DNA from 4 places in the Geobacillus sp. Sah69 genome. Region 1 is predicted to be linked to each of the others. Evidence: predicted binding sites of a transcription regulator. Region 1 holds the regulator's gene; each other region holds the start of a gene.
The links. Region 1 encodes LexA, which represses DNA repair genes until DNA is damaged. Its sites were predicted from a motif close to CGAACATATGTTCG; they were not measured.
Positions count from the first base shown of each region.

Region 1 (3,135 bases):
CCACGCTTAATTTTGGCGTTATGTATTTTTCTTTGGTACTCCTCGACAATCGCGATGATGGATAACACCATCTCATCGGCCTCCGACAGCGGCATCTCCCCGCGGTGGCTGGCGCTGTATATTTTCACCCCTTGCTTTTTCAAGCAATGCAGCACCGCCATGCGCGCATGGCCGCGCCCAAGCCGCGTTTCATCTTGAATGAGCAGCACATCGACCTCGCCTTCCTCGCAAAGCGAAAGCAGCTCCAACACGCCGTCGCGGTCGGCTTCATAACCGCTCGCCTGCTCGGCGATCACTTTCACGACTTCAAATCCACACTCGGCCGCCAGCTGCTCGAGCTCATCTCGTTGCCTCGCGAGTGACGTTTCCTGTTCCGCTTTGTCCGTGCTGACTCGGCAGTAAATGACCGCCCTCATGGCCACTCCCTTCTTTCCATCACTGATTGACGGCCACCGAGCCGCCCTGCTTTGATTTTAACACAGGAATGACAATTTGTTCACCGGTGGCAAGACGCGGGCTCGGCAAATGGTTGACATCGACGACCCAGCGGATGAACTCATCAGGCGGCATATGGTGTTCCTGTTCGTACTGTTTTGCCAGCCCCCAAAGCGTATCGCCGGGAGCGACCGTGATCGTCACGTATTCTTTTTTATCGACCGGGCTGCTGGCGTAAACGAACCCTGCCAACACGAGCGAAAACAAAAATGAAAACAAAACATAGTGCAGCAACGTTTTCTCCATTCTCCCCACCCTTTCTAGAATGTTTGTTCGCTTTCCTTCATTATAGTCAAGAACATTTGTTTGTGTCAATAAAAAACTCGAACCTATGTTTGTTTTTTCGTCTTCCGCATGGTATAATGAAGGCAAATGATGTGGCGAAAGGTGTGAAACAATGACGAAACTGTCAAAACGACAACAGCAAATTTTAGAGTTTATTAAACAGGAAGTAAAAACAAAAGGCTATCCTCCGTCGGTGCGGGAAATTGGGGAAGCGGTTGGACTGGCGTCAAGTTCGACGGTCCACGGGCATCTCGCGCGCCTAGAAAGCAAAGGGTACATCCGCCGCGACCCGACAAAGCCGCGCGCCATTGAAATTTTGGACAACGATATGGCCAAGGAGAGAGAAAAAGAGGAGATCATCTCGGTGCCGATCATCGGCAAGGTGACGGCCGGTCAACCGATTACAGCGGTGGAAAACATCGAAGGCTACTTTCCGCTGCCGAAGCGGCTCGCCGCTGGCGAGGAGCAGTTGTTTATGCTTGAAGTGATGGGCGACAGCATGATCGAAGCCGGCATTCTCGACGGCGACTACGTCATCGTCCGCCAGCAGTCATCGGCCAACAACGGCGACATCGTCGTCGCCATGACGGAAGACAACGAGGCGACGGTGAAGCGGTTTTTCAAGGAAAAAGACCACATCCGCCTGCAGCCGGAAAACGCCCATCTTGAGCCGATCATCGTCCGCGACTGCACGATTCTCGGCAAAGTGATCGGCGTCTATCGCCTGTTCGACTGACTCGTGCCGGCCTGCGCCCATAAAAAAGCTGCCCTGAAAAAAACGGGGCAGCTTTTTTATGAATCAGTAGAGTTCCATATATTGGTCCAATTCCCATTGATGAACCGTTGTCCGATACATATCCCACTCAATTTCTTTCGCTTCGACGAAATGCTCGAATAAATGTTTGCCGAGCGCGTGAATCATCACTTCATCGGACTTCAAGTTTTCCAACGCTTCATGCAGCGTGGCCGGCAAATCGACAATGCCTTCTTCAAGCCGCTCTTCTTTCGTCATGACGTAAATGTTTCGGTCAACCGGCGCCGGAGGAGTGAGCTTGTTGCGAATGCCGTCAAGCCCGGCCGCCAACAGCACGGCCATCGCCAAGTACGGGTTCGCCGCCGGATCGACGCTGCGCACTTCAATGCGCGTGCTCATGCCGCGCGAAGCCGGAATGCGGATGAGCGGGCTGCGGTTGCGCGCCGACCAGGCGACATAACATGGCGCCTCGTACCCCGGAACAAGCCGCTTGTACGAGTTGACCGTCGGGTTGGTGACAGCTGTAAAGTTCGGCGCATGCTTCAACACGCCGGCAATAAACTGCCGGGCCGTATCGCTCAACTGCAAATCGCCGTTCGGATCAAAAAAGGCGTTTTCGTTGTTGCGAAACAGCGACAAGTTGCAGTGCATTCCCGAACCGTTAATCCCAAAAATCGGCTTCGGCATAAACGTCGCATGCAGCCCATGTTTGCGGGCGATCGTTTTGACAACGAGTTTAAACGTTTGAATGTCGTCGCACGCTTTTACGGCATCAGCGTATTTGAAATCGATCTCATGCTGGCCCGGGGCAACTTCATGGTGCGACGCTTCAATTTCAAAGCCCATCTCCTCAAGCTCAAGCACGATATCGCGCCGGCAGTTTTCCCCAAGATCGGTCGGCGCCAAGTCGAAGTAGCCACCGCGGTCGTTCAGTTCCATCGTCGGACGGCCATTTTCATCGAGCTTAAAGAGGAAAAACTCCGGTTCCGCTCCCAAGTTGAACGCCGTAAAGCCGAGCGCTTCCATCTCTTTCAACACGCGCTTTAAATTGTAGCGCGGGCAGCCTTCAAACGGCGTGCCGTCCGCATTGTAAATGTCGCAAATAAAGCGGGCGACTTTTCCTTTTTCCGATGTCCACGGGAAGATGACAAACGTGTCCAAATCCGGATACAAATACATGTCCGATTCTTCGATGCGGACAAACCCCTCGATCGAAGACCCGTCAAACATCATTTTATTATTGAGCGCTTTCTCAAGTTGGCTGATCGGGATTTCGACGTTTTTGATCGTCCCCAAAATATCGGTGAATTGCAGGCGGATGTACTTGACATTTTCCTCTTTGACGATGTGTAAAATGTCGTCACGCGTATATTTTGCCATGTCCAAACTCCTCCCCGGCTCGGAAATCATGTTCCGTCATTAATGAAAGAAGCGAGCGAGATCTCCTTGGCGAAGCGACGCGCGCTGGAACCGCCCGGCCTGCAGCAATTCATTCCGCAAAATTTCGCGCAGTTCTTCGTCCGACAGCTTCGGTTTTCCTACTTTTTCGACTTTCTCCGCCTGCTGGTGGCGTCCTTCCTCCCGCGCGGCAAAAATTTGTT
Region 1 is NZ_LLKS01000051.1:12,165-15,299, forward strand. It holds gene AP057_RS12235 (recombinase family protein) at 1-416, opposite strand, end outside; gene yneA (cell division suppressor protein YneA) at 436-741, opposite strand; gene lexA (transcriptional repressor LexA) at 893-1,516, shown strand; gene glnA (type I glutamate--ammonia ligase) at 1,580-2,914, opposite strand; gene AP057_RS12255 (MerR family transcriptional regulator) at 2,954-3,135, opposite strand, start outside.

Region 2 (3,135 bases), on a different contig from region 1:
TCTCCGCTGATTGTTAAAGATTTTGATAAGGCTTTAAAATCATTAGAAGACTATCGAAAGTATGTCGGTAAAGCTGAAAAAGTCATCGAGGATTATTTGAGTCTATAAACTATACGGATATGCAGCAGGAAAAGACATCACCGCCATGTGGCTTGATGTCTTTTTTATTCTTGTATGAAATGGGGGAGAGAAAATGAGCAAGTTCAAAGAAATTGAAGACTATCGCAAGTTCGCCTCAAAAGCCGAGTTGCACAAGTCCATCAACTCTCTGATCGGAATTATCCATGGGATCCGTTCCGATAACATCACTAACGAAAAAGAGATCACAGAGCTCATTCATTGGTGTAACCTACATAGACGATTTGCAAAAAAAGCGCCTTTTAACGAGATTATCCCGTTAATTGACCAAGCTTTGCTGGATAACAAATTGGAAGAAGAAGAGCTTGAGGATATTCTGTGGCTTTGCAACAACATTATTAATGAGAACGATTTTAACAGCTATTATGATGTCATCACATCATCTATACAGCAGCTACACGGGATTCTCCACGGCATCATGGCAGACAACGTTTTGAATGACATGGAAATTGAACAACTGTCCATTTGGATCGATGACCATGACTTTTTAAGAGGAACATATCCCTTTGACGAGATCCATAGCCTGCTGGTAAGTGTAAAGCAAGACGGGATGATCAGCGAAGACGAGAAAAACTTGCTAAAAGCCTTTTTTACCACTTTTATTGATACAAAGGTATCCCGCAACATTCATGAATTAGACGTAAAATTCCTACAAAGCCAATACTCAATCAGTGGCATATGCGCTGTTAATCCAGAAATCATATTCGAAAATAAAGTGTTCTCCTTTACCGGTGCCTCTCACAGGGCTACACGCAACGAGATTGCCCGCATCATTCAAGAGATGGGCGGAATATTCAACGACAATGTCACTAAGAGTACCAACTACCTCATCGTGGGAGGCAACGGCAATCCTTGCTGGGCGTTCGCTTGCTATGGGCGGAAAGTTGAGAAAGCCATTGAATTAAGGAAAAAAGGCACGCCAATCGTTATCGTACACGAAAATGATTTTTGGGATGAGGTGCTCATTTGAGAGATATTTTATTCTACCCTAAGTTTTTCGATTAGAAATAATTATTTCCGGATCATTGAGCCCCTTTTTAGGGGCTTTTTTCTTTTTCTATTGCCTTACCAAACACATGTTCCTATAATAAAAGTGAGGTGATTCCCATGAAATTCTCATCATACCAATTCACCCCACTGGAACAATATATTCACGAATTGTACGACCATTTGGCTATCATAGAGCCTGGTCAGCTCGATATGATCGACATTGCCGCAAAGTTGAACGTCTGGCTGCATTTTGCCGATATCCGAAGCACAGCGATCGAACGGAACGGAGTGTACAGCATCATCATCGACCGCCGCCTCAGTCGCCAACAACAATGGCAAGAGTTTGGCCATGAGCTTGGGCATGTATTGCGCCATGCGGGAAATCAAATGCTACTTCCCCCTTCCCTCGTACAGCTACAAGAAGCCCAGGCGACGAATTTTGCGCTGCACTTTTGTGTGCCGACGTTTATGCTGCTTGAGCTTGAGCTTCCGCACACAGAAAAGGAAATCATCTATGTACTGAGCGAAACGTTTAGTGTGGAGCCGCTGTTCGCTAAACGGCGCTGGGATCGCTTTAAGGAGCAATGGGAAAGCTACCGGTTTTATGAGGCGCTTTTCGGATATATGCAAGTCGCTGAACCGGTTGCCGCCGCTGTCGGCCGTGATGCCGAGAATAATCTCCGCTTACTTCGTGAGTATGCTGCGTCACATGTTGGATCTCTATTTATTGACGGAGATTTAACGGATGAAGAACAGCAAGAAATCATTCGTTATTTACAGCAGATGGACCAAAGGAACAACTAAAAATCATGAATTATACCGCCACAGAATGAATGAATCACATAAAATACGGCTAGTCCGCATATTTGCCTCTTTTTTTGCATACATGGTGATAGCGAGTTCTATTCCAGGTCAGAGGTGGTTTTATGTATAGGCCGAGAAACTTGGATGTTTTTATCTACCTGCGTAAAAGTCGCAAGGACATCGAAGAAGAGAAAAAAGCCGCTGAGTCCGGCGCGTCATACGATACATTGCAACGGCATCGGGATAACTTGCTGGCCGTGGCGCGTAAAGAAGGCCACAATATCCTCGGCATCTTCGAAGAGATTGTGTCCGGCGAGTCCATCGCTGAGCGTTCGGAAATCAAAAAACTTCTGCGCGAGCTGGAAACGGGAATCGCTGACGCGGTGCTTGTCATGGACATTGACCGCCTCGGCCGAGGGGATATGCTCGATCAGGGGATTTTAGACCGCGCTTTTCGCTATTCCGGGACGAAAATTATCACCCCGACGGAAATATATGACCCGGAAAGCGAGACGTGGGAGCTCGTCTTCGGTGTGAAATCCATCGTGTCACGCGAAGAGCTCAAAGTCATTACGAAGCGCCTCCAAGGTGGCCGGCGTGACTCGGCTGCGAAAGGACGCTCCATTTCAAAAAAGCCGCCGTACGGCTATCTTCGCGACGAAAATCTCAAGCTATACCCGGATCCGGAAACGTCATGGGTTGTGGTAAAAATCTTTGAGATGATGCGCGACGGACACGGACGCCAGGCGATCGCCGCTGAGCTGGATCGACTTGGAGTGAAACCGCCCGATGAAAAGCGATCCTTTTGGTCTCCTTCGACGATCAGCGCCATTATCAAAAACGAGGTGTATCTCGGCCACATCATCTGGGGCAAGGTGAAATACATTAAACAAAACGGCAGGTATAAGCGCAAGAAAATGCCGAGAGAGCGCTGGTATGTCAAAGAGAATGCCCATGAGCCCCTCGTGTCCAGGGAACTCTGGGAAGCCGCCAACAAAGCGTATCGGAGCCGCTGGCGCCCTTCTACGGTAGAAAGCAAACCGCTGGCTAACCCGCTGGCCGGGTTGTTGAAATGCGAACTCTGCGGCTATACGATGTGGTATCAGCCACGCAAAGACCGTCCTCATCCGCTGGTGCGCTGTCCAAACCCGAAATGCAAAGGCGTGCAAAAGGGTGCGCTTCTGCCACTCGTCGAGGAGAAAA
Region 2 is NZ_LLKS01000007.1:1,192-4,326, reverse strand. It holds gene AP057_RS00640 (3'-5' exonuclease) at 1-108, shown strand, start outside; gene AP057_RS00635 (BRCT domain-containing protein) at 194-1,108, shown strand; gene AP057_RS00630 (ImmA/IrrE family metallo-endopeptidase) at 1,246-1,932, shown strand; gene AP057_RS00625 (recombinase family protein) at 2,055-3,135, shown strand, end outside.
Region 2: a site for LexA is predicted at 1,208-1,221, ahead of AP057_RS00630 (ImmA/IrrE family metallo-endopeptidase). Genes of this name have one in related genera too.

Region 3 (3,135 bases), on a different contig from region 1:
ACAAGACGTTTTTGCTGCTCAATCTGTTCGGCAAGAAATCCGGCTTCGAGCTGAAACGAGCAGCTGCCGTACAAGGAAAAGCGAGCGGCGATGATAGAGCCGGACAGCTCGATGGGCAGCTCGTCGTTCCGTTCTTCGCCAGCCGTCAGCGTTCCCCAGCCGGCCTCCTCAAAAAAAGCGGCGATTTGTTCCAAGTCGCGAAGCGGATAGCGACGCGCCAGCTGTCTGCCCGCCCAGTATAAAAGGGACGGGGCGTTTTTGCCGAGCAGCTCGGGAAGAAGCGAATGGCGGAGCAGCTCAGCGCCAAACGCCGATTGGGTAATCGATCGAAATGTTTCGTACTGTTTTTCCAATGATGGCTGTCTCATCATGTTCCCCTCTTTCTATCCATTTTCCCATTATAGCCAAACAGCCGCCGGTATGCACTCTCTTTCTTGCAAAAAACGTGAACGGAGAATGTTTGAACACTTTGTGACGATGTTTTCTTGACGCTTGTATAATGTGGGAGTACAATGAATGTGACAAATGCAAGATGGAAATGGAAGGCGTTTCTATTCCATTCTGTAACGAGGAGAATTTATTTTTACTTACGTTAAAGGGGGGTTACATAATGGCAGGGAATCGCGAGTTTTATTATCGCCGGCTCCATTCGCTGCTCGGGGTTATCCCCGTTGGGGTGTTTTTAGTGCAGCACTTGGTCGTCAACCATTTTGCGACGCGCGGACCGGAAGCGTTTAACCGGGCGGCTGCATTTATGGAAAACTTGCCGTTCCGTATTTTCTTGGAAATTTTCATTATTTTCCTTCCATTGCTGTTCCACGCGGTATACGGCATTTACATCGCGTTTACAGCCAAATTCAACACGCGCCAGTACGGCTATTTCCGCAACTGGATGTTCATGCTTCAGCGGATTACGGGCATTATCACATTGATTTTTGTCGTCTGGCACGTGTATGAAACAAGGGTGCAAGCCGTGTTTGGCGCTGAAGTGAATTATGATATGATGGCCAATATTGTCGATAATCCATTTATGCTTTGGTTTTATATTATCGGTATTTTGTCGACCGTCTTTCACTTCGCCAACGGTTTATGGTCGTTCTTCGTCAGCTGGGGTTTAACGGTATCCCCTCGTTCACAGCAAGTGTTCACGTACATTACGATGATCATCTTTGTCGCGCTTTCGATTGTCGGCATTCGCGCCATTTTGGCTTTTGCGTAAAAAATTGATTTCAGCTGTTGGATGACATGAACCGCTGCGTTGGCTCTTGATGGATCACGCTGCAGCCGTTTGTCGAACGAACGCTTGATCGACAGAGGCAAACCGAGGGACATTGAAGCAAAAGCAGCAATTTTCTAGGGAGTGAGTAGCCATGAAAAAAGGAAAAATCATCGTTGTCGGCGGCGGGTTGGCCGGCTTGATGGCCACGATTAAAATCGCCGAAGCAGGAGTGCCTGTTGAGTTGTTTTCGCTCGTTCCGGTAAAGCGTTCTCACTCCGTCTGTGCCCAAGGCGGCATTAACGGAGCGGTCAACACGAAAGGGGAAGGCGATTCGCCGTGGGAACACTTTGACGATACCGTCTATGGCGGGGACTTCTTGGCGAACCAGCCTCCGGTCAAAGCGATGTGTGAGGCGGCGCCAGGGATCATTTACATGCTCGATCGGATGGGCGTCATGTTCAACCGCACGCCGGAAGGGCTTCTTGATTTCCGCCGTTTCGGCGGGACGCAGCACCACCGCACGGCGTACGCCGGGGCGACGACCGGACAGCAAATTTTGTATGCGCTTGACGAACAAGTGCGCCGCCATGAAGTAGCGGGGCTTGTGACGAAATATGAGCATTGGGAATTTTTAGGGATCGTTTTGGATGACGAACAAATTTGCCGCGGCATTGTCGCGCAAGACTTGCGTTCGATGGAAATTAAAGCGTTCCCTGCCGATGCCGTCATTTTGGCGACCGGCGGCCCGGGGATCATTTTCGGGAAATCGACGAACTCGGTCATCAATACCGGATCGGCGGCTTCCATCGCCTATCAGCAAGGGGTTTACTACGCGAACGGCGAGTTTATCCAAATCCATCCGACCGCGATTCCAGGCGATGACAAGCTTCGGTTGATGAGCGAATCGGCGCGCGGGGAAGGCGGCCGCGTCTGGACGTATAAAGATGGAAAACCATGGTATTTTCTTGAGGAAAAATATCCGGCTTACGGAAACTTGGTGCCGCGCGATATCGCCGCCCGGGAAATTTTCCATGTGTGCGTCGACTTGAAGCTCGGCATCAACGGCGAAAACATGGTGTACCTCGATCTTTCCCATAAAGATCCGAAAGAGCTCGATATCAAGCTCGGCGGCATTATCGAAATTTATGAGAAGTTCATGGGCGAAGACCCACGCAAAGTGCCGATGAAAGTATTTCCGGCCGTTCACTATTCGATGGGCGGCTTATGGGTCGACTATGACCAAATGACGAACATCAAAGGGCTGTTTGCCGCCGGTGAGTGCGATTATTCCATTCATGGCGCCAACCGTCTCGGGGCAAACTCGCTTCTGTCGGCGATTTACGGTGGAATGGTCGCCGGCCCGAATGCAGTCCGCTACATCCGCGGCCTCGAGAAATCGGCCGATGCGATGCCGTCGACGCTGTACGACCGTTATGTCAAACAAGAGCAGGAAAAATGGGAAAACATTTTGGCGATGGACGGCACGGAAAACGCCTACGTGCTGCATAAAGAGCTCGGTGAATGGATGACGGCAAACGTGACGATCGTCCGCTACAACGACCGGCTGCTGAAGACCGATGAGAAAATTCAAGAGCTGATGGAGCGGTATAAAAACATCAGCGTCACCGATACGTCGAGATGGAGCAACCAAGGGGCGACGTTTATCCGCCAGCTGTACAACATGCTCCAGCTTGCCCGCGTCATTACGCTCGGCGCGTACTATCGCAACGAAAGCCGTGGGGCGCACTACAAGCCGGAGTTTCCGGAGCGCAATGACGAAGAATGGCTGAAAACGACGATGGCCCGCTATACGCCAGACGGTCCGGCGTTCCATTACGAAGATGTCGATGTCTCGTTGATTAAGCCGCGCAAACGCGACTACAGCAAAAAGAAAGAGGAAGTGAAGTAAGATGAGC
Region 3 is NZ_LLKS01000039.1:78,532-81,666, forward strand. It holds gene AP057_RS10255 (YslB family protein) at 1-368, opposite strand, end outside; gene AP057_RS10260 (succinate dehydrogenase cytochrome b558 subunit) at 611-1,219, shown strand; gene sdhA (succinate dehydrogenase flavoprotein subunit) at 1,371-3,128, shown strand; gene sdhB (succinate dehydrogenase iron-sulfur subunit) at 3,130-3,135, shown strand, end outside.
Region 3: a site for LexA is predicted at 1,293-1,306, ahead of sdhA (succinate dehydrogenase flavoprotein subunit). Genes of this name have one in related genera too.

Region 4 (3,135 bases), on a different contig from region 1:
TTTAATCAGCGGCGATGGCATGAGCGCTTTCCCTTCGCCATCGGCCAGCGGGTATGTAACATACAGCCGTTCGCTTGGACAGGCAAGCGCCAGGTAGATAAAAAACGGATCGTAAAACAGCTGTTCCCGGCTCCCCGGCGCAAGCGCCACACCGAGTTCGCGCAGCTGCTCCCGTTCGATTTCCGCCATAAGCCCATCCTCTTTCGCCCTGGCTGGAATGACGCCATCGTTGGCGCCAATGACAAACGCATACTTCACGCCGATGAGACGCGAACGGTCGAGCTGGGCGACGATCACTTGATCGATGGCCGGCGGCACAAGGGAGAACTCAAGCCGGTCAAGCCCGGCCTCGATAATTTTAGCAAATTCGGCTAACGACAACGGTTCCGCTCCGAGCATTTCAACGTATTGGTCAAGCAAATCGATGACCGCGTTCCACACCTGCTCATGCTGGCGCGCTTCCACGAGGCGGCCTTCCGCTTCCGCCTGCGCGCTCATTTGTTCCAGCTTTTTCGGAATCTGCAATTCTTCTAACAAGAGATATAGCGCCGTGCAATACCCGCGCCCGTCCTTAGCCCGGCGCAAACGGCGCTCAAGGCGGCGGAGCGGGGCGGCCAGCGTCTCCCGCCATTCGTTCAACTTGTCCTCAAATTGCCGTTCTTCATCCGTCTGCGGCACATTCAACCCGTCAAGCGCCCGGTAGCGCCGATACGGCCAGCGCTCGCCGCTCGTCCATTTGTCCCCCTTCACCCCATAAGCAAGAACATAGTTTTCGAGTTTGTCGGCTGCCTCGCGCCACATGACCAAGTCACCGTCCAACGGAAAGAGCAAATCCGTCTTCACAGCGCGAAACACCGCCTCATACCGCCAGTTTGTGGAAATGGTTTCCAAAGCAGCGCGCACAAGTTCAATGAGCGGATGATGGTGCATCGGCTCTTTTTCATCCATAAAATACGGGATGCCAAAATCAAAAAACACCGTCTTCACAAGGTCGCGGTACGCCTCCGTTTGGCGGATGACGAGTGCGATGTCGCGATAGCGCGCCCCTTCGTCGCGGACAAGGCGGATGATTTCCCGGGCGACCGCTTCCAGTTCTGCGCGGCGGTTGGCCGCCTCATAAAGGCAGACCGCACCGTCTTCCGCTTCGTAAGGCGGCAGCGGGCGGCGATGAAACTGCGCCTCGAGATGGGCGAGCGCCCCGCTTTGATGACGTCGGTTTTCCGCGAGCACGACCGGCTCTTCAAGCAAAACATCGTTGGCCAAGGCAAGCTCGCGCAACTGGCGGTACGTCTGCGCCGGCAGATAAAACAAGTCGAGCTCGTCCGGCATCGCACCATCATACGGGCGGTCGACCGTCAGGCAAACGGTGACCCGCCGGCAATGACGAAGAAGCTGCTCAATCACTATGTATTCTTGCGGGGCAAAATGATGGAATCCGTCGATATAAACATCGGCATCACGCAAATAGCAGGAGCGGGGGATTTGTTCGGCGAGCAGGCGCAAATAATCTTCCGAATCGAGGTAATGGCCGCTTAAGCTCCGCTCGAGCTCTGCATAAACGAGCGCGACATCGCTGAGCTTATCGGCCAGCAGGCGCCGTCCCGGCCGGCTCGGCCCGCTTTCCAGCTCCTCGACACGGCGGCGAAGCTCGTCCGGCGTTAAGCAATACCGCTTGCATTCGGCGATCATCTCATGCAGCTGCTCGACAAAACCGCTTTTGTCCGCCGCGCGGCCAAACAGTTTAAGCTCCTGTTTCCGCTGTTCAATAATTTTGCGAATCATCATTTGCACGCCGACATCGTGGACGTGGTAGCGGTTCATGCCTCCCGTCTCCTGCAAGACGCGCCAGGCGAGGCGGGGGAAGCTGAACACTTGGGCGCGGATCATTCCTCCTGCTCCCTCGGTATGGATTAAGGCGTATTCACATTGAAACGTCATCTGCTCCGGAACGAGGTAAACAATCGTCTTTCCTCTCGGATCTTCCTGCAGCTTGCGGCGGATTTCCGCAAGACACATAGCCGTCTTCCCGCTTCCCGATCGTCCAAGCAAAAAGCGAAGCGACACGGCGATCACCACCATTCGTTTCCTTTATCTCTTCTATTTTAGCACATATGTTCGTATTTGGTAAAGAAAAACTGCCTTCCTTGAAAGCAACCGCTCCCTTAGGCAAAACCGTCGCCGCACCTCGATGCGCCATTTTCTCAAAAATGGAAAGCAATCTCCCGAAACGGCCAATAGCGGAGGTCTACCTTGCCGACCACTTGGCTGATTTTGACGAAGCCGAAATGGCGGCTGTCCCAACTGCTGAGCCGATTGTCGCCAAGGACAAAAATGCAGCCGGCCGGCACCCGCTTTTCTCCCGTCACCTCTTCAAGGGTAAAACCGCCTGTCAGCTTCCCGCTAAGGAGTTGCTGCTTATACGGCCGCAAATACGGTTCATCGACCTGTCGACCGTTAATATACAGCACATCGTTTTTGTACTCGATCCGATCCCCCGGCAGCCCGATGACCCGTTTCACGTAATCTTCCTTTTGATTGGCGTGAAACACGACGACATCAAACCGATGAATCGGGGCAATTTCATAACGGATCTTATTGACGATCAGCAAATTGCCGCTTTGCAGCGTCGGCATCATTGACTTTCCTTCCACCATATAATTGCTGAAAACGAAAAAACGGAGCATGGCGACAAACCCGACAGCGGCGAGCCATGGCCAGCGGCGTCCCCGCTTCTTTCCTTGTTTCCGTTTGGTCACTCCCTGTCCTCCTCGCTGCGTTGTTTTTCCGTCAACGAAAATCTTGCCTCTACTCGTTTTCCCGCATACCAAAGCAGCAGCACAACAACAGCGATCGCCGCCGTACGCAACGGCTGGCGGACAAGCGCCACCAAGTCATACCCGATAAAGCTGATCGTAAAAATCATGATCATCTTTCCAAGCAAGACCGCTAATACAAACTGCTGGCGGCTGATGCGTGACAGACCGGCAACGATATTGACAAGCGCCGACGGGGTGAAAGGAAAGCAATACAGCAAAAACAGCGGCCCGAATCCGTGCCGTTCAATCCAGTGCATAAACTGGCGCACTTTTGGATGGCGGCGGACAAAATGAAAGAAACGCTGCTGGCCGATCTTCC
Region 4 is NZ_LLKS01000032.1:274,418-277,552, forward strand. It holds gene addB (helicase-exonuclease AddAB subunit AddB) at 1-2,064, opposite strand, end outside; gene lepB (signal peptidase I) at 2,202-2,756, opposite strand; gene AP057_RS07845 (TVP38/TMEM64 family protein) at 2,753-3,135, opposite strand, start outside.
Region 4: a site for LexA is predicted at 2,105-2,118, ahead of addB (helicase-exonuclease AddAB subunit AddB). Genes of this name have one in related genera too.